Regions from separate parts of the Weizmannia acidilactici genome, predicted to be linked through region 1. Evidence: riboswitches for the same ligand, from Rfam matches in the RefSeq annotation. Region 1 holds a riboswitch; each other region holds the start of a gene.
What was found. A riboswitch is a leader RNA that binds a small molecule or an ion and turns the genes downstream of it on or off. The one in region 1 is predicted to bind thiamine pyrophosphate.

Region 1 (7,827 bases):
GATGAATGCCAAAGGGGAAGGAGACTTAACGAAACGGTTACAAGCAGATCAATTTCCTAATGATGAAACAAAGTCTCTCGCGATCTGGATTAACAATATGATCGATTCTTTGGAAGGCATTATGGTGCGGGTGAAGCGGGCTGCAGCGGATGTCCAGGAAAGCCAGCGCCAATTGAACGAGTCGACCCGTTCGACAGAGGCTTCCGCGGAACGGGTGAGCAGTAAAATGGCCGTCATGCTGAAAGGCACCCGCCAGCAATTGAGTGATTTGGATGTGGCTAAAGATGCTTCCCGGCAAATGAGTGAAACGCTGCGGAAACTCGAGAAAGCAGCATCCAAGCAGCTTGCGGTGGCCCAGGATGAAGTATCACGTATCGGAAATAAAATGGATCATATCCAATCAACTGTGAAAGAAACAAATGGGACAATTTACTCTTTTATCGGAACAACGGAAAAAATTAAACAGTTGTTGCAGGTCATTGACGAAATTTCCACGAAAACAAATCTGTTGTCTTTGAACGCTTCCATTGAAGCAGCGTGAGCAGGGGAGGGGCTTTGCCGTCGTGGCCAATGAAATCCGCCAGCTTACCGAATTGACAAAACAGTCAGCTCTTGTAAAAGGAGATAACCACCTGATTGACGAACAGACCCGAAAACAATTTCTGCATCTGCGGCAAACCGGAGACGGATTTGAAGGCATCACAAATCAAAAGAAAGAAGTACTGGAACGGATGCCTGGCGTACTGATGGAAAGGCCTACAATTGAGGACATCATGCTTGCATATATTGGGGGTGGGAAGAATGTTGCTGCCGCTCGTTAAAAAAGATTTTCTCCTTGTTAAAAAATATTTGTTGTTTCTGCTCATCTTTACAGCTGTTGCGCCGGTTTACCTTTCATCCCAATTACCGGAAGGCAGCGGTGAACTTGCATTTTTTGTAACGGTTCTTTACTTGGAGTATATTTTATTCAACTATGTATCGGAATTGAAGTCAATTTTGATTTGTTCATTTTCTTGGCCGGCTTTTTCATGTAACTGTTGATGGAAAAGCACGGTTTCCGGGAGGAGATCATTTTTGAAATCCGCAACAAATATCCCTTTTCGCGGCCTGCTTTCTGCATAGCTTTCCGCCGTCAATTGTTCGTAGGCCGATTGAATCGTATTGATGCTTAACCCGAGATATTCAGCCAGTTTCCGTTTGGACGGTAATTTTTCACCCGGGCGGATGTTGCCGGATAAAATTTCCTGCTTGATAAAATCAACAAGCTGCATATACAGCGGGATATTGCTTTCTTTGTTTAGAAACGGCGTTAATTCAATTATTTTTCTGCCTCCAATCTGCATTACTGGATCCTATCAAAAATTCGAATCTGGACCTTTTGATTATACCAGATTGTGATTAAATGAGTGTGAGCCAGTATGAAAGGAGATGTTGAAAATGGAAATAAAGGAATTGACAAACCGGGAGGAATGGAAATCAGCTTTTCCGGTGATGAAACAGCTGCGCGTGCATTTGGATGAGGAGCACTATCTTCAATTGGTCGAAGAAGCAGCCCGATCGGCAAATTATAAAATGTTTGCTGTATATGAAGGCGGAAAAATCGTTGCGGTAACAGGTTTTATGCCGATGATGACCCTTTACAACGGACGGTTTATCTGGGTGTGCGACCTGGTTACGGATGCAGCATGCCGGTCAAAAGGTTACGGGGCCAGGCTGATTGGATATGTAGAACAGTGGGCCAAAGAAAAGGGGTATGGCATTGTTTCCCTCTCATCCGGCCTGCAGAGAAAAGACGCACACCGGTTTTATGAAAAAATGGATTACGATAAAGTAAGCTATGTGTTTTTGAAAAGATTGTAAGACTTTACTTTGAATTTCAATATTATTTCAGATTGTGATTTTCAAATGATTCCAGATGTATCATATTCAATACACGGCTTGATATGGAGTGATGGGCATGGTATGCTAGTTAGCATTGTTTTCTTCTCGCCCCATTGCCATCAAGCTAAGCCCACAGAAGCTCCATGTCAAGCCACTAAAGGCATAATGATTCGTAATATAGAGTGCATATGTTAATTTTTCGCGAAAAATCCGGAATAATTCGAAAAAATTTACTGTTTTTTGCCGAATAATGTGCCCGTGTACACTTTACAAGGGAAAATAAAAAGCATATAATTGGTAAAAAGTAAATATTTCAGACTACTAGGGGTGCCCAAATGGCGGGCTGAGAGAAAAACATTTGTTTTTCAACCCTTTGGACCTGATCCGGATCATACCGGCGTAGGAAAGTAGGATTTTGAATGAACAATACTTTTTGCTGATCAAGTCAGGTCTTTACGGGCCTGGCTTTTTTGCATTGGAAAGGATGGGATAAATGAAACTGGAAGAACAAGTGGTGCTTGTAACAAGCGGAAGCAGGGGATTGGGAAGGGCAATTGTAAAAGCTTTTGCAAGAGAGGGGGGCGAAAGTTGTCATTTACTATTTTGAAAGTGAGCAAAAAGGAAAAGATTTACAGGAACATTTAGGAGAAAATACTTAAATAAATAGAAGCAACAACGCTGCTATAAAAAAATCACGGAATCGGAAAGATGATGCAGAAGCAATGCTATTTTTGCATTTCCATGGGCAAGAGCCGTGACCGGGCAAAAACTTGTCGTCGCCGGTGGACTCGTAATGGATTAGGAGGAGATCAAAATGGAAAAAACAAAACCGATTGAACTGCTTGAAAAAATCAGGGCGGTAAATCCGCTCATCCATAATATCACCAACATTGTCGTTGCCAATTTTACGGCAAACGGGCTTTTGGCCCTCGGGGCTTCGCCTGTGATGGCAGATGCCGTGGAAGAAACGGCCGAAATGGCGAAAGCAGCAAATGCGGTTGTACTGAACATCGGCACTTTAAATGAAAGAATAGTCGATGCGATGATTTTAGCGGGAAAATCCGCAAACGAAAACGATGTTCCGGTTGTGCTCGATCCCGTTGCTGCAGGGGCAACGCATTTCCGGACGGAAACTGCACAGAAACTTTTGCAGGAAATAAATTTTACCGCCATCAGGGGCAATGCGTCGGAAATCGCAAATCTGATCGGAATGAAGTCGAAGATTAAGGGAGTGGATGCAGGAGAAACCAACTTGGATGCCGGCGAACTGGCGCTAAGAGCTGCGAAAGAACTCAACACAACGGTAGTGGTGAGCGGGAAAACGGATGCGGTGTCAAACGGGTCTGATGTCTATCTCGTACATAACGGCCATCCAATATTAACAAAAGTGACTGGAACCGGGTGCCTCTTGTCTGCCGTTTGCGGCGCGTTTTTGGCTGTGGAAAAAGATCCGGTTACAGCTGCCGTATCGGCACTTGTTATGTACGGTACAGCTGCCGAAATCGCACGGGAAAAAGCAAGAGCGGATTTGCCGGGAAGTTTTCAAATCGAATTTTTAAACCAGCTTGCAACGCTTAGTGCCGAGGATTTGGAAGCGTATGGTTCGTTTGAAAAGAAAGCAGGGATTATTCAATGAAAAAAGCGTTGACGATTGCCGGTTCCGACTGTGGCGGCGGTGCAGGCATTCAGGCGGACTTAAAAACGTTTCAGGAACTGGAAGTGTATGGCATGTCGGTGATTACCGCCGTAACCGCCCAAAATACGCTCGGTGTCCAGGGCGTTTTTCCATTAGGGACGGAAGCGGTGGTCCGTCAAATCGATTCGATTGCGGAAGATATGGGGACGGACGCATTAAAAACAGGAATGCTGTTTGATTCTGCCATTATTGAGGCTATTGCGGAGAAAATCAAGGAATATCATTGGGAAAAAACCGTTGTCGATCCGGTGATGATTGCCAAAGGCGGGGAAACGCTGCTGCAGCAGGAAGCGATACACGCTTTAAAAAATAAGCTGCTCCCCCTTGCATTCATTGTGACACCGAATATTCCCGAAGCAGAAGAGCTTTCAGGAATTAAGATCCATCATTTCCCGGATATGAAAGAAGCAGCCCGGATCATTTCAGATTCCGGGGTCCGGTATGTCATGATTAAAGGCGGCCACCACGAAAATTCCCCGGTATCCCGCGATTTGCTTTTTGATGGGCGGAACTTTTACGAGTACACCGCCAAAAGATTCGTAACGAAAAATACACATGGAACCGGCTGCACGTTCTCATCCGCCATTACGGCAGAGCTGGCAAAAGGCGCGGACGTTTTCGATGCAGTAGCAACAGCGAAAGATTTTATTACGGCTGCGATTGAAGACGGCATCCAAATCGGAAACGGGCACGGGCCGACAAACCACTGGGCGTACAGGAAAAGGAGCATGGTAAAATGATAGAGGAGAAAGATTTGCGCGCTGCATTGAAATTGTATTTCATTATGGGCAGCCCGAACTGCCAGTCCCGCCCGCAGCAGGTGTTGGAAGATGCTATCAATGGCGGTGTTACTTTATTTCAGTTCCGGGAAAAAGGAAAAGGTGCGCTTAAAGGAGATGAAAAGAAAGCACTTGGAGAGGAATTGCAATGGATATGCAAAAACCATGGCATTCCTTTTATCGTAAATGATGATATTGATTTGGCTTTGGAACTGGATACGGACGGCGTGCATATCGGGCAGGAAGATGAGCCGTTGGAATCGGTTCGCGAAAAAATCGGGAATAAAATCATCGGTGTTTCAGCTCATACTGTCGAAGAAGCAAGGCAAGCAGTAAACGGCGGGGCGGATTATCTCGGGGTAGGCCCGATTTTCCCGACGAAATCGAAAGAAGATGCAAAAGCGGCGCAAGGAACATCTGTGATCACTGATATGCGGAAAAACGGTATCCGGCTGCCAATCGTCGGGATCGGCGGAATTGGCCGCGGCAATGCAAAAAGCGTCATAGAAGCCGGCGCTGATGGCATCTCGGTGATTTCTGCAATTGCGGGTGCTGGAGATGCAGCAATTGCTGCGGCAGCCTTGAAAAAAGAGTTAACTTGATGATCTAAATGTTCCATATGTAAACCGGCTGACCGAGATCGGAATCTCCAATGGTTGTTGTTTCTTTTTTCATAGAAATAACGGGAGGGGTTTCTTCAAATCCATCTACAAGTATGGTTCAAACCCCTTCTTTTTCATTTGTGTGAATAATGCTTCAACCAGTTCCTGCCAGGTACTTTAGCGCCGGGATTCTTTTAAAATATAGATGGCTATTAAATAACCGGAGCTTTCTTGTTTATTTGCTTTCGTTTTACCGCCGCCGGTAAAACTGATCATTTTCCCTTTTTGATTTTCAGTCATAAATACAGTTTGGTGGGAATCGGCCAGCACTTGATTCCAAAGTGTTATTTTTTCCTCGTATGTCAGGGTGTCCAGGCAGGCATCAGGCACGATCCCTTTGTAAGTCGTTTTCCACGCATCCACATGCACTTTCGCAATCCCTTCCACCTTTTGGTGCAGCTTTTCTAAATTTCATATCATCCTCCGGTTCATCGTATCTTAATTAAATTTTAGCATTATAAATTCACAAAAAAGTAAAATTTGACAGGGGATGGTGATGTTCAATCATAACATTGATGGTCAACTATACGTAGAATTTCTGCAGCAACATCATAAGGAAGCGTTATTTAATCTGATTGACAGACAGGTGAAATGCGACTGGCATTCAGGGACTGCATGATTTCGCACCAAGACAAGAACAGCGGAACATCCAGTTAAAAGAAGTATTGGAAACATTACCATTTGATATCGAAAACCATGTGGAAGATAAAAATGAATATATGAGGGCGGTTGATGAAAAAGTGAAATATTCGTGTTTAAATTAAGGGATCCCGTTCCATTTTCATATTCTTTTTTCAATTGTTTATCAAACCGGATTTCCGTTATGGTAAAATTTAGACAAACAGTTTAAAAAGGAGCGATGATGAATGGCAAAGGGCGTTGTCGTTTCGGTAAATGTTGGCAAACCGCAGCCACTGCCGTATAAAAAGAAAGTTGTGCAGAGCGGGATTTTTAAAGCACCGCAGGACGGCCCGGTTTTTTTAGCAAAAATCAATTTTGAGGGCGACGAGCAGGCGGATATCGTCCATCACGGAGGCGAAGACAAGGCGGTCTGTGTCTATATTGCTGACCATTTTCCTGTATGGGAAAAAAAGTTCAACCGCACGTTTGAACCCGGGGCGTTCGGCGAAAATATTACACTTTCCGGGCTGACGGAAGCGGATATACATATCGGGGATGTTTTTCAAATGGGGGAAGCGGTTGTACAAGTGTCCCAGCCGCGTGAACCGTGCTATAAAATTGCGGCAAGATACGAATTGGATCGTTTTCCGGCTGATATCATAGAAACCGGCTATACCGGCTTTTACATGCGCGTCTTGAAAGAAGGCTTTGTCCAAAAAAATGATCGGTTCATTTTGCTGGAAAAAGGGGAAAAGCAGCTTTCCATTTTGTATCTCAATCAAATCAGATATCATGATAAGACGAATTATGCTGCGATGGCGGAAATTTTAAGCGTAGAAGCGCTGGCCGAAGCTTGGCGGAAGCCGTTTCGGAAATTATTGTATCAACAATAAGTGGAGAGGAAAACGATCTGTTGGACATTAAAATTCTTGATGATTTTTCACAGGCAAATTTGGATGAAATGGTAGAAATCTATCAATCTGTCGGCTGGAATAATCATACGAAAGCGATCATTACACAGGTTTTTCAAGCAATGTGACTGCATTGGCGTCGGAGCAGGATTGTCGGTTTTGGCCGGGCACTGTCAGACTGCGTTTTTAATGCTGCCATTTACGATGTCGTCGTACACCGCGATTTTCAAGGCCGCGGCGTCGCAAGGTACATCATGGAATATTTGCTTCGTGAACTGCGCGGTGTTTCCTGCGTCCATTTGATCTCCACCATCGGGAAATGAAGCATTTTACCGAAAATTTGGCTTTAAAAAAATTAAAACCGGTATGGCGCATTATCTTCGTGAAAGCTTGGCGGACGAGTATTTGGAATAACCTTACATGAAAGGGGAGAAAGCACATCCAAATTATGGCCGAAAATAAAGTTTTACACACGGGTCATCCAATCCGCTATACGCATGCCAAAACAGATTCTGATCGGATTTGCTTCATGTTCTCCGGCGACGGGTATACATACGAAAAACCGCTCCTTTACTATGCTACGATGGTGATGTTGGAAAACCGTATCGATGTTGTCCAGATCCATTACGCGTATGAAGCCGATCTGCTGAAAAAGCCGCTTGAGGACGTTACGGAAACGCTTATGGCTGACATTGATACGGTGATCGAAGAAGTGCTCCAAAACGGGGAATATCAAGATAGTGTTTTTCTCGGAAAGTCGCTCGGGACGATTTCCATCGCGAATGCACTGATGAAAAGGCAGGGTTTTTCCGGTTCGAAAATTTTGCTTACACCGCTGTTAAATATTGTACCGGTTTTTGAATCGCTTTTGAAAAGCGGACATGCCGGCCTGCTCGTGATCGGGGATCAGGACCTGCATTTTGATATTGACAAAATTGAACAGCTGCGCCAAACCCGTTTTCAAATCGAAGTGATCCCGAACGGCAACCATTCTTTGGAAATCGGCGAATTTGATACGCCAGCGTCCATTTCTGCTTGGCCAATATAATGGAAAAAATAAAAGAAGCAGTGCATGAAGCATGCATTGCTTCTTGAAGGCGGCTAAATGTACTTTTCTAAAATGATTTTGGCTCTTTCGTCCAAATTGTAGGCAGTTGTTTAAGCGAAAAATATTTTAGGTGTAAGCTCTCGCCGTCTTCCATGGCCAATTCGCCTGTGGCCCCTTCAGCGATCTAAACGCCGATGACATTGTTATTTCATCTCTGTTTGGATACCGG
Region 2 (7,827 bases), on a different contig from region 1:
GTATGGACAATGGCATTACGCAATTCAGTAACACCTGGCAAGTTGTTCGCAACTGTAAGGGTGCTAAGCGTTTCGCCTTCCTGATTCATAAGGCAGGCTTTCATGTCCTTTGAGCTTACATCAATTCCGACAAAAAGTTTCATTGGATTGAACCTCCTTTCATTTTAGGATCAAGGGATCAGGCGCTTCGGGATGCCCCCAGATGGTTTGCCGATCAATCAGCCTCGCTTATCAGAACTCATCCGGAGCCACGAGCTGCGTCTGAACGCTGCCACGTTCAGCGTGGTGTTCACCGGAGGAACAGCCTACGGGTTAGAAGGTCGGGCAAAAACTGGGGACGCAGACTTTTTAAGTAGTCAAAGCTACAGAGTGTTCTCAACGTTAACCCAAATGATCCTAAGAACATTATCTAGGAACATCACGAAACGCCCAAGTCCTAAATTGATGTTTTCGGGGCTCGACCCGAAAACATCAAAGATTCACTTGTCAAAGAACAATCATTCAACTGAAATTGACTCATTTAATAGGATCGAAACTTATTATACGAGGGTGTCTTGGAATACCCGATATTTAAACAGTGTCGAGAAAAACTTAACACATACAAATAATCTTTTTTGTTGAAATGTTGCAAAAAGAGGTTTATATTAAAAATTGACAACTTCATGAACGTAACCACAGGGGGAGCGTTTAGCTGAGAGTGAACGTGAAGTTCTGACCCTTTGAACCTGTCCAGTTAATGCTGACGTAGGGATGTGGAATGCTTTTCTCTTGTCTCCCATGGTCAGTTATGTTCATGCATGCCAAAAGGGGGATTTTTTAATGAAAAATTTAAGTTTGCAGGCCATGATTGAAGCGGCGATTTTTGCAGCATTCTCGATGGTGTTGGATTTGCTGCCGTCCATAAAAGTGACATCGGGCATTTCCTTGTCGTTTGCGATGATGCCAATCTTTGTAGTGGCGTTCCGTTGGGGATTCATGGCAAGCGTATTGTCCGGCTTTATTTGGAGCCTCCTGCAGCTTGTCACAGGAGATGCGAACGACATTTTGAACCCGGTGCAAGGCATTATGGAATATCCGGTCGCCTTTTCGTTTATCGGCTTCGCAGGGTTATTGCGCCCGCTGATCCAAAATAGCAGCTGCTTAGGGCATAAAGGGGCCATGTCTGTATGGATGTCCCTTTCGGTTCTCGTCGGCAGCATCGCCCGGTATTTCTGGCATTTTATCGCCGGAATTGTTTTTTGGGGGTCTTACGCGCCGGCTGGACAATCCGCTTTTATGTATTCGCTAATCGTTAACGGCGGCACGATGATCGGCAATACGGTTTTGTGTGCGGCGATCACAGTAGTTCTGTTTAATGCCGCGCCGCAGTTGTTGACAAAATACCGGCACGAACACCGGAAAGCGGCATAAAGGATAAAAATTGGATGGTTTTAAATGTGAAAGCGGCATGTCTCCCTTGCGCGGGGCATATCCGCTTTTTCTTTTTGGCTCTGTTAAATGTTATTGTTGATGACCGTCTATATTTTGGATTTAAGCGGGTAAGAAGAGACTCCTACGGCTGAAGCATCGAGTGCTGTCTGCAGCAACGTTATCCCGATGTCGGACGCTGAACTGAAGGGAAGGCCTTCAAAACTTGGCACCGCGTTTTGACGAAGCAGCGGTTCCGGATTACGGCAAATATACCGACCCGGGCAGCCTTGGACATTAAGGCAAACCAATATCCTAAAATAGGCTAGGCTGTTTTCTCATTGCTTCCCATTCGGTAAAGGTTTACAATAATTGTAAACCTTATAACCACAAGGGGCGATTTAATTGGAAGTTAGAGATTTTATGATCCGCGATGTGATAACAGTGAAAAAAGAAACAACGATCCGGGAGCTGTTAAAAGTGCTTGTTGACCATAAAATCGGCGGTGTCCCTGTCGTCGACGGACAGGGGAAGCTGCTCGGAATGATCAGCGACGGGGATGTCATTCGCTTCCTGCAGCCGAAAGCGCGGACGGTCTACGATTTTTATATCACAATCGTCGTGAACGAACGTGAAGATTTTAACGAAAAGCTTGCGCAAAGCCTTGACTTGCCTGTTGAAAAAATCATGAAACGGCGGGAACTGTATACGGTGAAACCGGATGACGATTTTGAAAACGCCTTAAGTATTTTAGCCAAACACCATTTTAAAAAATTGCCGGTTGTCAATCCGGCCGGGCGCGTTGTAGGCGTCATCAGCAGGGGTGACATTATGCGCCAAATTACAACAAAACTGATCAACAGCTAAAATCATGTTTACGTTTTCCTCTCCGGGGAAGACTATTATTGAGAGTCTGACTCGGGAGGTTAAACGATGAACGAAAAATCAATTCCGCATTATCCGGAACCAATTTGGCGCAAAACAGTATCACTACCGCGTTTTCCCTCATTGCAAGAAGACATTGAGGCGGATGTGGCGGTTGCCGGCGCAGGAATGGCCGGGATTGTGACGGCATATTTGCTTGCAAAAGAAGGAATAAAAACTGTGCTTTTTGATGCGGGAGAAATTGCGAACGGCACAAGCGGCCATACAACGGCGAAAATTACGGCACAACACGGCCTCGTTTATGATGAACTGATCCAGCATATCGGCATAGAAAGGGCCGGGCTTTATTACAAAGCTAATGAAGCGGCCGCGTCCTTGATTAAAAACATCATTCGTGAAAACGACATTTCATGCAGTTTTTCCCATCAGGCTGCCTTTCTTTACACTAATTCGGATGATTATTTTGAAAAACTTGAGAAAGAAATGCGGGCATATGATACGCTCGGTATCCATGGCGAATGGCTGGATAGGCTGCCGGACGGGATCCCCGCGAAAAAAGCGGTAAAAATGGAACGCCAGGCACAATTCCATCCTCTTTCGTATTTAAAAGCTTTAGTCGAATTTTTAATGGAAAAGCAAGTCCCGATCTTCGAAAATACAACGGCTAAAGACATTGAATACGGCAACCCGATTAAAATCAAAACGGAAAAAGGGCACACGATTTCCTGCAATTACGTCTGCATTTGCACGCATTATCCTTTCTACGATGCAAAAGGGCTTTATTTTACAAGAATGTACCCGGAACGTTCCTATTTAATTGCGGTAAAGCCCGAAAAGCCATTTCCGGGCGGGATGTATATCAATACCGAACAGCCAACGAGATCCTTCCGTGAAGTGGAAGCGGAAGGTGAAAAACTGCTTTTGGTCGGGGGCGAAAACCATAAAACCGGCCAGGGCGGTCCGATGATCCGGCATTATGAAGTATTGCAGGAATTCGCCGAAAAAACATTCGGGATTGAAACATTTTATTGCCGGTGGTCGGCGCAGGATTTAACGACACTGGATAAAATCCCTTATATCGGGCCGGTTACGAAAATGGAACCGAATGTTTTCATTGAGACCGGTTTCCGAAAATGGGGGATGACGGGCACCCATGTTGCCGCCCTGATCATGCGTGATCTGATTTTGCAAAAAGAAAATCCTTATGTGGAAATGTTCGCACCGCAGCGTTTTGAAGCGGATCCAATGGTAAAGAATTTCGTTTCCGCAAATGTGGATGTAGCAGAGCACCTTGTAAAAGGAAAGTTTGATTTGCCGGATAAACCATTGGAACAATTGGAACCGGATGAAGGCGCCGTTGTCCGTATCAACGGAAAGCGGGCAGGCGCTTATAAGGATAACGAGGGAAACATCTATCTCCTCGATACGACCTGCACACATATGGGGTGCGAAGTGAAATGGAACTCAGGGGAACGGACATGGGACTGCCCGTGCCACGGTTCAAGATTTTCTTTTACAGGGGAAGTTGTAGAAGGGCCGGCAAAAGACCCATTGACAAAAATCGAATACCAGGAGTAAAGTTTGAAAAACACCGCCGAAATTCGACGGTGTTTTTTTGTATCTATGCGCGAAACTATGACAATATGCCTATGTTACAAATTTTTCACGATATTACAAAGGCTGCTTTTTGTGTAACCAAATCAACACTTTCCCGTTATCGGGCTGTTACTTCATTATGTTAGCATTTTTGGTGTTGGCGGAAAGTCGGCAAAAAGAGGAGGTTGCATTTTATGAAAAAAGCAGTAACAGCACTCGCGGCTGCGGTGACATTAACAAGTGTGATGGCTGCCAATGCTTCAGCCGCCGCCCCGGATACTTATACTGTAAAACAGGGGGATACACTTTGGGGGATTTCAAAAAAATACAACACATCCGTCAAAGAATTGAAGCAATGGAACCAGCTTTCCACAGAAACCATCTATCCTGCACAAAAACTGAAAATTTCCCCGAAAAAAGTTTACGTCATTAAAGCCGGGGATACCCTTTCGGAAATCTCGGCCAAATATGGAGTAACGGTCGAACAATTAAAAAAATGGAACGACCTGCCATCCAACATCATTTTCCCAAATGACGAAATTGTCATCCATACCAATCCCCGGAGCAAGATTACGGTGAAGGATGATTCTGCAGACGTCTCCGTTCAGGCAAAAACGAATACGGATCAGGCAAGGGTGGAAGTGAAAAAGCCGATGGTAAATGTACAAACATCCGAAAAAACCACTTCCCGCCCGCAAGGAAGGACAATAACCGTAACGGCAACGGCTTATACGGCCAATGATCCGGGCTGTTCCGGCGTAACGGCGACCGGCATCAATTTGAAAAACAATCCGGACGCAAAAGTGATCGCCGTTGACCCGAATGTTATTCCGCTCGGCTCAAAAGTGTACGTGGAAGGTTACGGAACGGCTGTTGCCGGCGATACCGGTGGTGCCATCAAAGGGAACCGCATCGACGTCCTTGTGCCGAATACGGGTGAAGCAATGAACTGGGGGCGCCGCACGATCCAGGTGACGATTTTGGACTAATGTGTTTATGCGCAAATGGAAGAAACAAAAAAATAGCATATACATCAGGAAGTGAAAAGGGTACGATGGGGGATCAACTGAATTTTTGGAGGCCGCCCGGCTAAACAAAGCTCAGACGAAGTGTTTTGTTTAGCCGGGCTTTTTATTTTGCCTTGGCATTTTCCGGAAAACATTGTAAAGTAAGGTTAGAAATCGAGAGGAGTGGTTGAGTTTGTCGTTTCCATTGATCATCGCCGAAAAACCCGACCAGGGGCTCACCCTTTGTTCGGTTTTTCCCTTTGTAAAACGCCAGGGCTATATCGAGATCCGTCCCAATGACATTTTCCCGGAAGGCGCCTACTGCACATGGGCGGTCGGCCATTTGGCGCAGCTCGTGCAGCCGGAAAGCTATAACCCCGCCTGGAAGCAGTGGAAGCTTGAAACGCTGCCGATCATTCCGGAAAAATTCCGATATGAAGTTTCCAAAACGAAATATAAGCAGTTTCATACCGTCAAAAAGTTGCTGAAAGATGCGCGTGTGACAGAGATTATCCATGCGGGCGATGCCGGCCGAGAAGGGGAGCTGATCATCCGCAATATCATCCATTTGTCCGGCATCAAAAAGCCGCTGAAGCGCTTATGGATCTCTTCTCTGACACCGCAGTCGATCAAGGAAGGGTTCCGGAATCTTTTACATGACGAAGATACCAGTTCTTTATATCATGAGGCATATGCTCGCGCTTGTGCGGACTGGCTTGTCGGCATGAACGCCTCGCGCGTCTACAGCCTGCTTCTAAAGCAAAAAGGGATCAATGATGTGTTTTCTGTCGGACGCGTCCAGACGCCGACCCTTGCTTTAATTGTAAAAAGGGAACTTGAAATCGAAAATTTTAAGCCTGAACCGTTTTGGGAAGTCACCGCCTTGTTTCAATTTGATGACAAACAATACGAAGGAAAGTGGGTAAAAAATGGCGAATCGCGTTTAAAAGACCCCGCCATGGCGGAGCGGATCGCCGCATTTTGCCGACAAAAACCGGCAAAAGTTGCGGCGCTTAAAAAAGAAAGAAAAGAATTCCAGCCCCCGCTTCTGTTTAATTTATCGTCACTGCAGGCGGCCGCAAACCAGGCTATTAAATTCCCACCGAAAAAAACGCTTGATCTGGTACAGTCTCTGTACCAAAAAGGGATCGTATCCTACCCGCGTTCCGATTCCAATTACGTCACAAAAGGGGAAGCCGAAACGTTTCCGGATATTTTGCAAAAACTGCAGACTTATCCTGAGTATGCCCCGTTTTTCCCGCTTCCGCACCCCTCCATCATCAACAATAAACGCTTCGTGAATGAAAAAAAGGTGTCTGACCACTATGCGATCATCCCGACTGAACAGGTGGTAAACCCGGAAAATCTTCCGAATGACGAGAGGAAAATTTACGATATGATTGTGCGACGTCTCATTGCCGCCCATTACGGAAATGCGGTTTATCATTATACTACGGTTAAGACGCTGGTGGACGGGCGCGCCGAATTTATTTCAAAAGGCACGCAGATGGAAAAAGAAGGCTGGCGCAAAGTCATTTTTGCAAATGAAAAAGAGAAAGACCGCATTTTGCCGGAAGTCAAACAGGGGGATAAGGGCATTGTAAAGGATGTCAAGATAAAAGAAGGCAAAACCCAGCCGCCGAAACGGTATACGGAAGGACAGCTGATTACGCTTATGAAAACAGCGGGAAAATTTATTGAAGATGAAGCACTTGAAAAAGTGATGGCGGATGTCGAAGGGCTCGGGACGGAAGCAACAAGGGCAGGGGTGATCACTTTATTAAAAGAGCGTAAATATATCGAAGTGAAGAAAAATCAGGTATATGCAACCGATAAAGCGAAAGTGCTCATCCGCGCGGTCGGCGGTAAAATCCTCGCCTCCCCGGAAATGACGGCAAAATGGGAGCAGCGTCTCCGGGAAATCGGGAAAGGGCAGGCATCCCCGGCTGGCTTCATGGAACAGTCAAAAAAGCTGTCAGCCAAAATTGTGCACGATGCAGTCCAATCCGCAAACGAATGGGATTTTTCCGGTTTGAAAGTGGATGAGATCAAAAGGGTGAAATCGAAATATACATTAGGCAAAAAGATGGGCAAATGCCCGAAATGCGGCGGCGATATCGTTGATAAAGGCAATTTTTACGGCTGCAGCGCCTATCAAAAATCGGGATGCACCTTTACGCTTCCGAAAGTCATACTCGGCAAAAAAATCAGCCAGGCGAATGTAAAAAAACTTTTAGCCGGCGAAGAAACAAACCTCATCAAAGGATTCAAGAAAAATGAAAAGGCGTTCGATGCCAAACTGAAACTGGAACAAGAAAAACTGCGCTTTATTTTTGGAAAAGAAAAAACGGAGGGTTAACCCCGCTTATTCGAGAGCGGGGCTATCTGCCTGACGGCGGTTTTTCTTCCGATTCACCAATATGGCAATGGCGATGATAAATATCATGACGATCAAGCTTGCATAAAACCCGGGGCGGATTTCTTTTTCCGCCAGTGTCCCGCTGATCGAGAGCAGCAGAACCACCATACCGATATAACCCATTATTTTGTCAGAGCCTTTCATTTTTAACACGCGCATTGCGGAGAGGATAATAAACAGCCAGTTCATTAAAAGCAAAATCCCGGCAGCTGTTGTAATGTATTCGTAAATTTTCCCCGGCAAAAGAAGCGCAGTAATTATGGATAAAACCAAACCGGCGGTAGCGAGTGCCAGTGATGGAAGGGGGAGGTTTTTCCACTTTTTGATCTTTTTCTCGAACAGTTTTGGCGCGTCTCCGTCATCCGACAAGGTGACAAGTAGATTGGTTACCCCGAACAGAGAAGCAGTCATGGTGGAAAATCCGGCAATAATAATCGCCCCATTAAATACATGGGGGAAAAAAGTAAGATGATAATCATCCATCGCCTTGACAAACGGGCTTTCTTTATCGTT
Region 3 (7,827 bases), on a different contig from region 1:
CACAGCCGCAGCACAAATGGCCGAATTCCATCAAACATACGATCTTTTTATGACGCCGGCCACCGCTTTTTCGGCACCGAAAATCGGGGAACTGACGCAAACTTGGGAGGAAAGGGAAAAACTGCTCCGGGTTACCGACCTGCCGAAAGAAAAACAGCAGGCCCTTGTCTATGAAATGTTTGAGCCGAGCCTGACATTTTCCCCGTTTACACAGTTGGCGAATTTAACCGGACAGCCGGCTGTCAGCGTGCCTGTCCATTTAACGGCAGACGGACTTCCGATTGGTGTCCAGTTGATTGCTCCAAAAGGAAATGAGCACTGGCTGTTTGATGTGTCCTGTGCGATTGAACAGTCCGAACTTTGGGTTGGGACGCAAGAAAATCTGAATTTTTGAAACCGATGCCAAAACAATATTTTCAAAGGTGTTTTTTCGCGGTACAATATAGTAAGAATAATCAAACAAAGGGAGCATGAACATGGAGATGATGATTGAACAGTTTTTACATTTGCCGACAACCTGCATATCCGATGCGATGAATGGAATGAACAACCTCGATCCGGAGATCAAGCCTTTAAACGATGGTTTTAGATTAGCCGGCCGGGCTTTTACAGTGAAAATGCCGGTCGGGGATAATCTTGCGGTGATTCAGGCAATACGGGAAGCAAAACCGGGGGATGTGCTGGTGATTGATTCAAAAGGCGATTTATACCGGGCGATTGCCGGTGATTTTGTTCTCGGGATGGCGAAAACGCTCGGCATCCAAGGTGTTGTCGTTGACGGCGTGATCCGCGATATTAAAGGAGTTTTGGCGTTGGATTTTCCGGTCTTTGCAAAAGGTACAACCGTTGCAGCCGGCGGAAAGGCGGGAAACGGCAAAGTGAATGTCCCAATCTCTTGCGGCGGCGTACCGGTACGCCCCGGGGATATCATTGTCGGGGATGCGGACGGGGTTGTTGTCGTGCCCCGGGAGAAAGAAGAAGAAGTCTATCAAAAAGCGGCGAATAAGCTGAGAAAAGACGAAGAGCGGGAAGCAAAGGTAAGCGGCAACCGCGAAGAGATTTTGAAATACTTGGACAAGATGCTGCAAAAAGCAGGGAAAACGGTGTAAACAATTTTTTGTTGTGCAACCGGGATTTCATGTTACAATAATAAACAGAAGGATTTGGTCCGCATTGATGATGAACAGAGCCGAATAGGAAAAGAGCAGGGGAGCCGGTTTGGCTGAGAGGATGCGGTTTGGCATCGACCCTTTAACCTGATCTGGATAATACCAGCGTAGGGAGCCATATAAAGAATCATGTTTTGGGAATGACTGGCTTTCTTGCGCACGCAATGAAAGCCTTTTTTATTTATTGACCAAAGGAGGAGAAAATCATGGGAAAATCAAAGCAAGTAACCGTTTCGTTTTCGGTGGTTCCGCATATCAAAACCGATGACTTATATGGTGTCGTCGACCGCGCGATTGAAGTGGTCCAAAAATCCGGCGTGCGTTATGAAGTCGGCGCGATGGAAACCACGATGGAGGGCGATTTGGACGAACTGCTTGAAATCATTAAAAAAGCGCAGGATGCCTGCATCGAAGCCGGGGCCATTGATGTGGTCACCTCGATCAAGATCCATTACCGCCCAAGCACCGGGGTGACGATTGATGAAAAAATTGCAAAGTACCGCACACAAGCGCCGCAGCCCGTTCGTTAACGCTTGCCTCACTGCTGCCTGGCTCGTCTTTCTGCTTTTTTTATGGCAGGCGGTTACGACAGGGTTTCATGTTAGTGAATGGATGCTGCCGAAGCCGACGGAGGTGTGGCAGGAAATGGCAGGCATGAAAGGGATGATTTGGCCCAATATTTGGCAAACTTTAAAAGAAGTACTGATCGGGCTAACCTTTTCCATTGCCATCGGTGCGGCCATTGCTGTCTTGATGGACATGGTTCCCATTTTCCGGGCGTTCATCCAGCCGCTGCTCGTGGTCTCGCAAACGGTACCGATTGTGGCGATTGCACCACTTCTCATCGTCTGGTTTGGTTTCGGCCTGCGCCCAAAAGTGATCGTTGTGATTTTGGTCTGCTTCTTTCCGCTGGCGTTAAGCATTTTGGAAGGGTTCCAAACCGTGGACAAGGATCTGATCAAACTTTTAAAGACGATGCATGCGACAAAATGGCAAGTGTACCGGAAAGTCAAATTTCCGGCTGTGCTTCCCTATTTTTATTCCGGCTTAAAAATCGCCGTTACATATAGTGTGATGGGCGCCATTATCGGCGAGTGGCTCGGCGCAAGCGAAGGGCTCGGCGTCATGCTGACAAGGGCAACGAAATCTTTTATGACCGCCCGCCTGTTTGCCATCTCGGCCATCATTGTAGCACTGACATTTCTTTTATATGGCGCCGTTGAAACGCTGCAAAGATTATCTGCGCCATGGTTTTACAGAAAGGAAGACGATCAATGAAAAAAATTTGGATTGTGCTATCTGCTGTTATGCTGCTTCTTGCGGCGGGATGCTCCGGCAGCGGGAAGAAAAGCAGCAGCAAAAAAGCGCTGCAAAAAGTGACGGTTGTACTGGACTGGTACCCGAACACAAATCATACCGGCCTGTATGTGGCCAAAACGAAAAACTACTATAAAAAACAAGGCTTGAATGTAAAAATCATCCAGCCCGGCGACAATATTACCGCTGAACAAATGGTTGCATCCGGCAAAGCCGATTTCGGGATCAGCTACCAGGAAAATGTGACAACAGCCCGGGTGGAAGGTATTCCGATTGTTTCGATTGCCGCCATTATCCAGCACAACACATCGGGTTTTGCTTCCCTGAAAAAGGACAATATCACCTCGCCGAAAGATTTTGAGGGGAAACGTTACGGGGGATGGGGCTCCCCATCTGAAGAAGCTGTGATTAAAACAGTCATGGAAAAATACGGTGCCGACTACAGCAAAGTCAAAAACATCGTGCTCGGGCAGACGGATTTTTTCAAATCGATCGGGCGTGAAGCCGATTTTGAATGGATTTATTACGGCTGGGACGGCATCCAGGCAGAGCGTGAAGGGAAAAAATTGAACATTATCCTGGTGAAAGATTTGGATCCTGCACTTGATTATTACAGCCCTGTCATTATTACAAGCGAAAAGCTGGCGAAAGATGATAAAAAACTTGTCAAATCTTTTATGAAAGCTACTGCGCAAGGATATGAGTTTTCGATTAAGCATCCGGAGCAGGCGGCCGATATTTTTATCAAAGACGTGCCGGATACAAATAAAGGCCTGATCCGTGCAAGCCAAAAATGGCTGAGCACAAAATACCAGGATGATGCGAAGGAATGGGGGGTTCAGAAGGAAGAAGTGTGGAGCAGGTATATGAACTTCCTTTATAAACATAAGGTCATCAAGAAAAAAATTGACATCAAAGCTGCCTACACAAATGAATTTCTTCCTGGACAGCCATGATGTACTTGCAAATTGACGGCGTTTCGAAAACGTTTGGGGGAAATAAAGTATTATCCGATATCCGCGCCGACATCCGGGAAGGCGAGTTTTGCGCATTTGTCGGCCCGAGCGGCTGCGGGAAAAGCACCTTGCTGAATATCATTGCCGGCATCGAAAAGGCGGACAGCGGGGAAGTGAGGCTCTGCAGCCGGCCGTCAGCTGTTCAGGATGCGATTAGTTTTATGCCACAGCAGGATTTGCTTTTGCCATGGCGGACCGCACTGCAAAATATCGTCCTTCCGCTGGAAATGAAGGGTATGCCGAAACGGGATCGTATTTCCAGGGGAAGGGATGTGCTTCGGCAATTCGGGCTGGAAGATTATGCGGACCACTATCCTTCTTCTTTATCCGGAGGCATGCGGCAGCGGATCAGTTTTTTGCGGACGTATTTGTGTGAAAAGCCGCTCATGCTGCTGGACGAGCCGTTCGGAAAGCTTGATGCTTTTACGAAAATGGATGTCCACCGCTGGCTTCTCGATTCATGGGAGAAAGGGAACCAGACAATCTTAATGGTGACCCATGATTTGGATGAAGCGATTTTGTTATCGGACCGCGTCTTTGTGATGTCGCAGCAGCCATCGTCAATTATCCACGAGCTGAAAGTGAACCTGCCGCGGCCGCGCAAACTGGACATGCTCGCTTCAGAAGAATTGAAAAAAGATAAGGATGAACTGTTAAGTGAACTTGCTTCCTTTTTAGGAAGGTGACAAGAATAAGCGGAACTGGCAATGTCGAATGATGAAAAAAGGTGTTGATGCCTGGGCATCAACACCTTTTTTTAATGATTCAGCATATTGAATGCCGCAAATTTTTCGACGACAAGGCCTGTATGGTCAATTTTGGCTGCTTCTACTGACATATGGGGAAAATGCGCCTGAAGCGTTTCCGCCATTGCTTCTGCACGACCGAACGGCACCAACGAAATGATCGTCGGGCCGGCGCCGCTGATCACAGTGCCGTATGCGCCGAGCGATTTGGCCAACTGCCGGATTTCCATAAATTCCGGAATTAATTTGATCCTGTACGGTTCATGAAAACGGTCCTGCTCCATCATTTTGCCGGCCAGTTCATACTGCCCGCCGATGAGTGCGGCGATGAAAAGATTGCTGGCTGCGCTCCCCTTTACAGCTTCTTTCCTAACATAAAATTCAGGGAGCACTTTCCGCGCGTCTTCTGTTTTCAGTTCATAATCCGGGATAAACAGCAGCAAATCGGCCATAATGTCAAAAAATGGTACAACTTCGAATCGTCCGTCCCCATGCTCCGCCGAGACAATCAGCCCGCCAAATAACGACGCAGCAACATTATCGGGATGCCCCTCAATCTTGGAAGCGAGATCCAGTTTCTCCTGCGGGGAAAGGCCGAGATTTCCGGCGTAGTTGGCCAGTTCTATTCCGGCGACCACAGCCGAGGCGCTGCTTCCGAGCCCGCGGGCGAGAGGGATTTCGCTGTCTACAACCACTCTGCACGGGGCAAGAGAAGCGTGATACAAATCAGCGGTTTGCCGTGCAATTTTTAAGATAAAAGGATCATCGTCTGCCGGCAGCGGCGGCAAAAGCGGCGAAACCTGCTCAAAAACCCATTCATCATGATCATATACTTCGAGCGTCAAAAAGCGGTTAAGCGCCATCCCGACAGAGTCAAATCCGGGCCCGAGGTTTGCCGTGCTGGCGGGCACGCGGATTGTCAACCTGTTCATACATGGATCACATTTGAAAGATAGTCCATCACGGCTTTTTCATTAGCCGGCAGCACGGCAGGCCGGACATTTACTTGTGACATGGCAGTTTGCGGATCTTTTAATCCGTTTCCGGTGAGGACGGCAACAACCTTGCTTCCTTTTTTGATCTGTCCCGTTTTCACCTGCTTGATCACACCGGCGATTGAAGCGCATGAACCGGGTTCGGCGAAAATCCCTTCATTGCGGGCAAGCAGCTGGAAAGCTTCCAAAATTTCCGGGTCTGAAACCGAATCGATGTCACCGTTGGATTCATCGCGGGCAGTAACAGCCAATTTCCAGCTTGCCGGATTGCCGATGCGGATTGCCGTTGCAACGGTTTCCGGATTTTCGATGACGCGGTTTTGGACAATCGCCGCGGCGCCCTCCGCCTCAAAGCCGTGCATTTCCGGCAACCCTGTCCGGAACTTTTCATGGAATTCTTTAAACCCTTTCCAATAAGCACTGATGTTTCCGGCATTTCCGACCGGGATCGCAAGCACATCCGGCGCCGAACCGAGCTGTTCGCAAATTTCGAATGCGGCCGTTTTTTGGCCTTCCAAACGGTAAGGGTTGACGGAGTTTACAAGCGTGACCGGCGATGTTTCGCTCACCTTCCTTACGATTTTCAGCGCTTGGTCAAAATTGCCTTCAATTTCTACAATTTCCGCTCCGTACATCACTGCCTGGGCTAGTTTGCCGAGTGCGATTTTTCCGCTCGGAATGACGATAATCGCGCGGATCCCCGCTTTGGCCGCGTATGCAGCAGCAGAAGCCGAGGTATTTCCGGTTGAAGCGCAAATCACCGATTTGCTGCCGTTTTCGATCGCTTTGGCGACGGCCACCACCATACCGCGGTCTTTAAAAGATCCGGTCGGGTTTAAGCCTTCAAATTTTCCGTACAGTTCCACGCCGAGTTTTTCCGAGAGGCGCGCAAATGGAATGAGCGGTGTATTTCCTTCATATAAAGTCAGTTCCGGTGTCTTGTCTGTTACGGGTAAAAATGCTTCATACTGTATTAATAATCCTGGCCATTGATTCATATTTTACGCCTCTCCTTCAACAAGGTAATAGCTGTTCACTTCTTTAACGACAGGCATTTCGTTTAATTGCAGCAGTACTTTTTGGAAACGGTCAAGCGAAACTTTATGGGTTACAATGATGATTTCCGCAAGTTCATCCCGTTTATCAGGCGTCTGCAAAATCCGTTTAAAACTGATGTCCAATGCACTGAACGCAGAGGTAATTTTTGAAAAAGCGCCGACCTGATCCTTTAAATGCAAGCGGATATAAAACTGACCGTAGCGCTGATCGAGCGGCATCAATTTCCGTTCAAAGCGCGGGCCCCGCAAATTCCTGCCGTTCACACCGAGCTGCATGTTTTTAATGGCGGCGACCACATCGCTCACCACAGCTGTTGCAGTTGGCATGCTTCCGGCGCCCGGACCGTAAAACATCGCCTCTCCGATTGCTTCCCCGTTGATATAGACGGCGTTGAATTCATTTTTGACTGAAGCGAGCGGATGATTTTGGGCTACAAAAGTCGGCTGCACGCAGACTTCGATTTGCTCATCCTGGCACTCCGCCACACCGATCAGCTTCATCGTATAACCGAGCGTTTTCCCGTAATGCAAATCTTCCGATGATAGATTCGTAATCCCTCCCACCTCCACATCTTCCAGTTTTACATTTGTATAGAATGCAAGCCTTGCCAAAATCGCCATTTTCCTCGCCGCATCGAGTCCTTCCACATCCGCGGTCGGGTCGGCTTCGGCAAATCCAAGCGCCTGCGCATCTCTTAGCGCTTCTTCGTACGAAACACCTTCATCCATCATTTTCGTCAAAATGAAATTCGTTGTTCCATTGACAATGCCCATTACTTTTTGGATCCGGTCGGAAACAAGTCCGTCAGTCAGTCCCCGGATAATCGGGATCCCGCCGCCGACGCTCGCTTCATACAGTAGGTCGCATTGGTTTTTCCAGGCAAGTTCCTGGAGTTCCGGGCCGTATAAAGCGATTAAATCTTTATTGGCGGTGACAACATGCTTTTTATTTTCCAGCGCCTTTATAATGTATTGGCGAGCTTCGTTGACGCCACCCATCACTTCGACCACTACATCAATTTCCGGATCATTCAATATGTCATCGGGATTTAAGGTAATCGAGGCGGGATCAATTTCTATATCGCGGTCTTTTTCGATGTCGCGCACCAATATGCGTTTCACCTTCACTTCATATCCAAGCTGATGGACTAGTTCTTCCTGATGCTGGCGGATTAGTTTGACGACGCCGCAGCCGACGGTCCCTAAGCCGAGCAAGCCGATTGAAACGTCCGTTTTCATTTGATCACACCTCTTTATGTATTTTTGAAGAGAACAAATGTCTTTGTATAGTAGACATTAAAACATGATTAAAGAGGAAGATCAAGACTTTCTTTTTAAAAAAGTAGGAAAAATTTTTATGCACCAACAACGTGTCGGGGTTCCGCCTGCAGGCACAGTGCCAATATTTCTGCGTTGACCGCATCATTTTTACGGATGATGCCGGAAGCATGCGGCAAAAAGCGTTCGGCTGGTGAGACTGGGGTTTCCCCGCATATATCAATGCCGAAAACCTGTTTTTCTTCGAG
Region 4 (7,827 bases), on a different contig from region 1:
CCATACAGGGCAGTCAAAATGCTCTTCCAAAAGTTGCTTCAAATCCACATTCCGCCATCTGGAATTTGGCGTAAAGAGCACCTTTTGCTGGAGGTTTACGAACCCGTGGACACCGGCGCCTATCCCAATAATCCCATACGGTGATGAAGGCGCTTTGCTTGCAACAAGCCGTATCCTTTCGATGATAACCGATTTCACCATATCAAATGAAGGATCCTCAATTTCACAATAATCGCTGTATATCATGCCACCTTCCAGATCCGTTAAAACCGTTAAAATATAGTTTACCCCTATATCCACACCAATGGCATAACCGGCATTTTTATTAAACACCAGCATGACCGGCTTTCTTCCCCCACTGGATAATCCCGTTCCGATTTCTTTCACTAAGTTTTTTTCAATCAGCGACGAAATCTGTGAGGAAATCGTTGCTTTATTTAATCTTGTGATTTTCGCCAGTTTAGCACGGGAAATTTGATCATGTCTTACGATTTCATTTAAAATCACCCGCTGGTTCTGGTTTTTGATAAAAGTTTGATCAGCTGTATTCATTAGAATGCATCTCTCCATTTCGTATGTCCAATAAACGAATTCGCCGCTTTTTTATTTATTATATCAAAATTATATCGAAATTCGGTTGTTTTTTTCAAACGATCGTGCTAATATAAACACATACTTAGTTTAACTGTTAAACAAAGTAATCACCCAATATTTTTTAGGGCCCTATGTATGCGTTTACAAAATTTTATAGGAGGAAGCAGCAATGGCATATTTTCCAAACGTCAGCAAAATCACTTATTCTGGTAAACAATTAAAAAGCGATCTTTCGTTTAACCATTACAATCCGAAAGAAGTCGTCGCCGGCAAAACGATGGAGGAACATCTGCGCTTCTCGGTTGCATACTGGCACACCTTTACTGAGGCAGGGACTGACCCGTTCGGCGCAGGATCAAAAGTCCGCCCGTGGGATCGTTTCTCAGGCATGGATCTTGCGAAAGCAAGAGTAGAAGCGGCGTTTGAGTTTTTTGAAAAACTTGGAAACCCTTACTTCTGCTTCCATGACCGCGACATTGCCCCTGAAGGCGATACATTAAGAGAAACAAACAAAAATTTAGACGTTATCGTTGCAATGATTAAAGATTATATGAAAACAAGTAAGGTAAAACTGCTTTGGAATACAGCAAACATGTTCACCAATCCAAGGTTCATGCACGGCGCGGCAAGTTCATGCAATGCAGATGTATTCGCTTATGCTGCCGCCCAGGTGAAAAAGGCACTGGAAATCGGGAAAGAATTAGGTGCTGAAAACTATGTATTCTGGGGAGGGCGTGAAGGCTATGAAACTTTATTAAATACCGATATGAAACTGGAACAAGAAAATATGTCCAGATTCTTCCATATGGCTGTCGACTATGCAAAAGAAATCGGATTCGATGCCCAATTCTTAATTGAACCGAAACCGAAAGAACCGACGAAACACCAATACGATTTTGACGCCGCTACCGCCATTGCATTCTTGAAAACCTATGATTTGGATAAAGATTTTAAATTGAATTTGGAAGCCAACCATGCGACACTCGCCGGACATACTTTTGAACATGAAATCCGTGTCGCAAGGACGCACGGCATGCTGGGATCTTTAGATGCTAACCAAGGTGATCCGCTGCTTGGGTGGGATACGGATGAATTCCCGACAGACCTTTATTCCACAACACTTGCCATGTACGAAGTATTGAAAAACGACGGCCTTGGCAGGGGCGGATTGAACTTTGATGCAAAAACGCGCCGGACATCATTTACACCGGAAGATCTGTTCTATGCGCATATCGCCGGCATGGACAGCTTCGCCCTCGGCTTAAAGGTTGCCAACCGCCTGATTGAAGACAGAGTATTCGATGACTTTATCGAAGAACGCTATAGCAGCTACAAAGAAGGCATTGGGGCCGATATCGTTTCCGGCAGAGCCGACTTCAAATCTCTGGAAAACTATATTCTGGACAAAAAAGAAATCACTAACCAGTCGGGAAGGCTGGAACAACTGAAAAATACACTGAACCACTATATTGTCCAAGAAGCGTATCAAGGCGCTTTAGCTTAAAAATATGGATCCGGCCTGCCTAAAGGGCGACCGGGTCTATTTTAGCGAGGAGATTACCATGAAATATGCTATCGGTGTGGATTTAGGGACAAGTTCAGTGAAAGTGCTGCTTGTCGATCAGAACGGCCGGGTGGTTTCATCCGTATCAAAACCCTATCCATTAATCCAACCGCGGCCAGGCTACAGTGAACAGGATCCGGAAGAATGGGTGGAAAAAACAGTCCAGGCTTTAAAAGAACTGGTGGAAGAATCTAAAGTTCCCCGGGATGATATTGAAGGGCTCAGCTTTTCCGGCCAGATGCACGGCCTCGTGTTGCTCGATGAAAACTACCGGGTCATCCGCAATGCCATTCTATGGAATGATACAAGAACGACAGAACAATGCAAACAAATCGAACGGGAGCTGGGCGGCAAACTGCTTGAAATTACGAAAAACCCCGCTTTGGAAGGATTTACGCTTCCAAAAATCCTTTGGGTGAAGAAATACGAACCGGAAAATTTAAAAAAAGCACGGGTCTTTTTATTGCCGAAAGATTATCTCCGTTTCCGGTTAACCGGAACAATTGGCATGGATTATTCCGATGCAGCCGGCACGCTGCTTTTAGATATTGTAAACAAATCGTGGAGCACGGATATCCTGCGCGCTTTTGATATCCCGTCTGGAATCTGCCCGCCGTTAGTGGAAACAGAAGACGAAGTTGGGAGATTAATACCTGAAATCGCAGAAAAATGCGGTTTGTCCCCGGACGTGAAAGTATTTGCCGGCGGGGCGGATAATGCCTGCGGCGCAATCGGTGCGGGGATTTTAGAAGAAGGTAAAGCACTCTGCAGTATCGGCACATCAGGTGTTTTCCTTTCTTATGAAAAAGATAAAAACAAAAACTTCGGCGGTAAAGTACATCTCTTTAACCACGGGCAAAAAGATTCCTATTACACAATGGGCGTCACTTTGGCTGCCGGATATAGTTTGTCCTGGTTTAAAGATACATTCGCAAATTGCCAGCCGTTTACGGATTTATTAGAGGAAGCCGCGCTCTCCCCAATCGGCGCCAACGGGCTGATTTTTACCCCTTTTCTTGTCGGGGAACGGACACCTTATGCAGATGCAAAAATCCGTGGCACATTTACGGGAATAGACAGTTCCCATACGAAACGAGATTTTGCCCGCGCAGTGATTGAAGGCATTGTGTTCTCGATTCATGAAAGTGTTGAAATTTTCCGCAACTACGGAAAGAAAATAGACACGGTCATTTCGATCGGCGGTGGCGCCAAAAGCGACTTATGGCTGCAAATCCAGGCCGATGTTTTTAATGCGACAGTCATCAAACTGCAGAACGAACAAGGCCCGGGTATGGGAGCCGCCATGATCGCCGCAAGCGGATTAGGCTGGTACCCGTCTTTAAAAGATTGCACAGAAGCTTTTATCCAACCAGGCCAAACATTCGAACCGATACCTGAGAATGTCAGCCGCTATCAGGCATTTTACCAAGTATATAAAGATGTATATCCGCATACCGTTGCGATCAATCACCAGTTGTTTGATTTAAGGAAAACCAATTGATCTTTCAAAACTTGGGAGGGAAAATAAATGAAGTTTAAAATAAATAATGGCCTGATTTATTTTTTCGGAGCATTAGGCGGTTTGTTGTTTGGCTATGATACAGGGGTAATTTCCGGCGCCCTTCTTTTCATAAAAAGAGATTTACACTTAACATCATGGACAGAAGGGGTTGTCGTTAGTTCCATTTTATTCGGCTGTATGATTGGTGCAGCGATTAGCGGGGCATTATCAGACAGATGGGGAAGGAAAAAGGTTGTCCTGCTTGCTGCAACAATATTTTGTATCGGTGCATTAGGTTCGGCACTGGCCCCAAATACAGGGATCTTAATCCTTTTTAGAATCATACTTGGATTGGCAGTTGGAAGTGCATCTGCGCTTGTGCCAATGTATTTATCGGAAATGGCACCGACTGCTATCCGCGGAGCATTGTCAAGCCTAAACCAGCTGATGATTATGGTCGGAATTTTACTGGCTTATATTATCAACTACGCCTTTGCTGCTTCTAGAGGGTGGCGCTGGATGCTGGGATTTGCATTCATACCCGGTCTATTGCTACTGATTGGAATGTTTTTTCTGCCAGAAAGTCCCCGATGGCTGCTTAAACAAGGAATGGAAAAGGAAGCCAGGTCTATTTTAAACTTTATGAGGAAAAACCAAGGCGTTGAAGAAGAAATCAAAGAAATCAAACTTGCAAATGAACTGGAAAAAAATCAAGGCGGTTTCAAAGAAGTAAAACAAGCATGGGTACGCCCGTCTCTAATCGCCGGCATCGGACTGGCTGTCTTCCAGCAAATTATCGGATGCAATACTGTCCTTTATTACGCCCCGACAACATTTACGAAAATCGGTCTCGGTGATTCTGCTGCAATTTTAGGAACCGTTGGAATCGGGATCGTCAATGTCATCATAACAGCCGTTGCTGTTCTCATTATTGACAAAGTTGGTCGAAAACCGCTTTTACTCATTGGAAATGCCGGGATGTCGATCGCTTTATTTATACTTGGGATTGTAAGCGCTTTGCTTGGCTCGTCCCCTGCCGCCAGTTGGACTACAGTCGTATGCCTGGCTGTCTATATTGCTTTTTTCTCATTAACTTGGGGGCCGGTTGTTTGGGTCATGTTGTCGGAAATATTCCCGCTTAAAATCCGTGGAATCGGCATGGGGATCGGCAGTGTAGCAAACTGGCTTGCGAACTTAATTGTTTCACTAACTTTTCCTAAATTAATAGAACAATTTGGCATTAGCACGATGTTCATCGTTTATGGCATTATGGGTGTTTTAGCATTTATCTTTGTAATAAGAAAAGTATCGGAAACTAAAGGGAAAAGCCTTGAACAAATTGAGATTGAACTTAGGAATAAATCATCTGACAAAGGCCTTAATCTCACACATTCAATGCAAAAGTAACAATTACGCATACGGCCGGAAAATTTACTGCCGGCCATTTATTCCAGCTGACCATTCCGATTTTCAATTGATTATGCTATAATTGCTTATATTCCAAACGAATAAAATATGCATGATTTCACTAGGGGAGCCACTGGCTGAGACGGGGCACCATGCTTCGGACCCTTTGAACCTGATCTGGATCATACCAGCGGAGGGAAGTGAGTACATAATGTGACATTACGGCCGCTCATTTCTCCGGAATTGGGCGGTTTTTTATTTGCGGAAGGAGTATGGCCCAAACGGTGAATCATGCACAACAAAGGGGGTCGAGTAAATGAAGTGGCAAAAATGGGCGCAAGATTACGGGCTGTTTTGTATTGTTACGATCGTGATAATCAGCGGATGGCAGTGGATCGTACAGAAAGGGTTTGTCCCGTCTTTTATCCTGCCCTCCCCTTCCCAAATCTATGAATCTTTTATGGCAAACCGCAGGCAATTAGTCGCCGTGCATTTGCCTGTAACATTGGAGGAAGTTTGCATCGGGTTTATTTTATCCGTTGCGGGCGGGGTCGCGCTTGGCGTCATCATGTATGTTTCCAAAACAGCGGAAAAAATCTTTTATCCATTTCTTGTGATCTCGCAAACTGTACCGCTCGTTGCGATTTCGCCCATATTTATGATGTGGTTCGGTTACACGATTTGGAGCAAAGTCGCCATTATTATTTTAACGGCCATCTTTCCGGTTGTGATCAGTACCTTTGACGGACTAAAAGCTGTTGATTCCGCCTATCAAAACCTGTTCCGGACAATGGGCGCCGGGCCGTGGGTGATTTTTCGAAAGCTCCATATTCCGATGGCGCTTCCCTCATTTTTGTCCGGGCTGAAATTATCCATTGTTTATTGCGTTACCGGGGCTACGATCGGGGAATGGCTCGGGGCAAACGCAGGGCTCGGCTATTTCAGCAGGCGGATGTCCGGATATTTGCAGGCAGGAGCTGTCTTTTCTGCTGTTTTTCTGCTGTCCGCGCTCGGCATGATATTATTTTTGCTCGTTTACGCGATCGAAAAAAGCATTTTGAAATACAGAACAAAGGCTTAAGGGGGCTTTCCAATGAAAAAACTATGGATTTTAACGGCTGCGCTTGCATTGATATTGGGTGCCTGCAGCAGCCGGGCAGACCACACATCAAAACATCATTTGCAAAAAATAACCATTATGCTCGACTGGTATCCAAATGCTGTCCATTCTTTTCTTTATGTTGCGCAGGAAAAGGGGTATTTTAAAGAACAGGGCTTGGATGTCAGCATTAAAATGCCGTCTGATACAAACGACCCATTAAAACTTGTCGCCGCCAATCAAGTAGATATTGCGCTGAGTTACCAGCCGCAAGTGTTAATGGCACGTGATGAAAACATCCCTGTCCAATCTTTCGGCGCAGTTGTCCGCCATACGCTTAATCGGGTGATGGTTCCGGCTTCAAGCAATATCCGGTCCCCGAAAGACTTAGCCGGAAAAACGGTCGGCTACTCATCCATCCCGCTTTATGAAGCAGCCATCCGTACAATGGTTAAAACAGATGGCGGAAATCCAAATAAAGTAAAAACGGTAGATGTCGGATATGACTTAATTCCTGCTCTGGCGACGCATAAAACAGATGCCATCATCGGCGGCTTTGTGAATCATGAAAAGCTGCTGCTGGAAAAAGAAGGACACGCTGTACGAACATTTAACCCTGCAAAATACGGCGTACCGGACTATTACGAGCTTGTTTTAATCGCAAACGAAAATAAGCTCAAACAGCAGCCAGAAATTTTTAAAAAATTCCTCACCGCAGCAGAAAAAGGTCAGCAATATGTCGAAAAGCACTCGCAAAAAGGGCTTGCCATTTTATTGAAGCACGAGGATCCGTCTTCGCCGCTTGACAAAAATGTGGAAACAAAGAGCCTGCAAATCCTTCTGCCGCTGATGGATGAAAAAAATAAACCATTCGCCTATCAGGATCCAAAATCCTGGGAAAAAGTATCAGATTGGCTCTATCAAACCAAAATGACAAAAACGCATATCAATGCTGAAAAAGCTTTTACAAATCTATCTAAATAAGGAAACTTGGCCGGCATCCCGCCGGCATTTTATTTTAGAAAGACGGCAAAACCAAAAAAGTTTCTCTAATCACTATGTTTCAATTCTTGTTTTCGTACCTGATCTAATGCTTCATTTACCATTTTCATGACATGAAATTTATCAAACGTAATCGTTGCATTCGGGAATTTCTCTTCAATACCCGAAATAAAGGCTGGTGACATATCGCAACAAAATTCTTTAATCTGGGAATGTAAAACCCCTTTACTGTCCAGAAACTGGCTAAACACCTGCAGTACTTCTGCACCTTTACCAGTAGTAGCGAAAATTAGGCGTTTGGTATCCATATCAATAAAAAATGTCACATATTTATGGCCTTTTGCTCGTGATGTTTCATCCATCGCTATATGAGTGACATTAGATACATCTATGTTTTCCATGGCTTTGTTGACATAATATTTAAATACTCGCCAAAGGCGCGTATCATGTTCGCCTACTTCACGAGCTACGGCAGCGACAGGCATTTCAACCATTAGCGACAACACATGGTGCTCAAATAATAATGAAAATCCAGCTCCTGGACGTGCCCAATCAATGACAACCGTACGTATTTTACCGCATGACTCACATTTTACTCGTGGCATTCTGGCATGGAGAATGGTCTTGTATTGCCAAAAATTTAGATGTCTCCAAGTCCGG

Region 2: it holds a riboswitch for thiamine pyrophosphate, as region 1 does, so the genes downstream of both, thiT (energy-coupled thiamine transporter ThiT) here and thiM (hydroxyethylthiazole kinase) in region 1, are expected to answer to the same signal.
Region 3: it holds a riboswitch for thiamine pyrophosphate, as region 1 does, so the genes downstream of both, GBH70_RS11905 (MTH1187 family thiamine-binding protein) here and thiM (hydroxyethylthiazole kinase) in region 1, are expected to answer to the same signal.
Region 4: it holds a riboswitch for thiamine pyrophosphate, as region 1 does, so the genes downstream of both, GBH70_RS08105 (ABC transporter permease) here and thiM (hydroxyethylthiazole kinase) in region 1, are expected to answer to the same signal.

What each region holds. Positions count from the first base shown of each region.
Region 1 covers NZ_BKZR01000039.1:13,760-21,586, forward strand. Annotated here, with positions in the region: gene GBH70_RS17360 (methyl-accepting chemotaxis protein) at 1-541, shown strand, start outside; partial or broken gene GBH70_RS13085 (sodium ABC transporter ATP-binding protein) at 603-821, shown strand; gene GBH70_RS13090 (GntR family transcriptional regulator) at 972-1,343, opposite strand; gene GBH70_RS13095 (GNAT family N-acetyltransferase) at 1,438-1,860, shown strand; TPP riboswitch at 2,195-2,304, shown strand; gene thiM (hydroxyethylthiazole kinase) at 2,696-3,517, shown strand; gene thiD (bifunctional hydroxymethylpyrimidine kinase/phosphomethylpyrimidine kinase) at 3,514-4,317, shown strand; gene thiE (thiamine phosphate synthase) at 4,314-4,958, shown strand; gene GBH70_RS13120 (hypothetical protein) at 5,136-5,405, opposite strand; gene GBH70_RS13125 (MOSC domain-containing protein) at 5,885-6,532, shown strand; partial or broken gene GBH70_RS13130 (GNAT family N-acetyltransferase) at 6,553-6,964, shown strand; partial or broken gene GBH70_RS13135 (alpha/beta hydrolase) at 6,999-7,645, shown strand.
Region 2 covers NZ_BKZR01000024.1:41,089-48,915, reverse strand. Annotated here, with positions in the region: partial or broken gene GBH70_RS17810 (IS110 family transposase) at 1-143, opposite strand, end outside; TPP riboswitch at 668-768, shown strand; gene thiT (energy-coupled thiamine transporter ThiT) at 820-1,410, shown strand; gene GBH70_RS10185 (CBS domain-containing protein) at 1,813-2,274, shown strand; gene GBH70_RS10180 (FAD-dependent oxidoreductase) at 2,341-3,870, shown strand; gene GBH70_RS10175 (LysM peptidoglycan-binding and 3D domain-containing protein) at 4,083-4,877, shown strand; gene GBH70_RS10170 (DNA topoisomerase III) at 5,089-7,254, shown strand; gene GBH70_RS10165 (amino acid permease) at 7,261-7,827, opposite strand, start outside.
Region 3 covers NZ_BKZR01000032.1:14,101-21,927, reverse strand. Annotated here, with positions in the region: gene GBH70_RS11915 (amidase) at 1-394, shown strand, start outside; gene GBH70_RS11910 (RraA family protein) at 477-1,109, shown strand; TPP riboswitch at 1,197-1,300, shown strand; gene GBH70_RS11905 (MTH1187 family thiamine-binding protein) at 1,376-1,699, shown strand; gene GBH70_RS11900 (ABC transporter permease) at 1,650-2,447, shown strand; gene GBH70_RS11895 (ABC transporter substrate-binding protein) at 2,444-3,442, shown strand; gene GBH70_RS11890 (ABC transporter ATP-binding protein) at 3,439-4,188, shown strand; gene thrB (homoserine kinase) at 4,260-5,180, opposite strand; gene thrC (threonine synthase) at 5,177-6,241, opposite strand; gene GBH70_RS11875 (homoserine dehydrogenase) at 6,245-7,540, opposite strand; gene GBH70_RS11870 (arginase family protein) at 7,657-7,827, opposite strand, start outside.
Region 4 covers NZ_BKZR01000017.1:9,926-17,752, reverse strand. Annotated here, with positions in the region: gene GBH70_RS08125 (ROK family transcriptional regulator) at 1-552, opposite strand, end outside; gene xylA (xylose isomerase) at 764-2,098, shown strand; gene xylB (xylulokinase) at 2,157-3,659, shown strand; gene GBH70_RS08110 (sugar porter family MFS transporter) at 3,687-5,066, shown strand; TPP riboswitch at 5,180-5,282, shown strand; gene GBH70_RS08105 (ABC transporter permease) at 5,383-6,147, shown strand; gene GBH70_RS08100 (ABC transporter substrate-binding protein) at 6,160-7,149, shown strand; gene GBH70_RS08095 (ISL3 family transposase) at 7,215-7,827, opposite strand, start outside.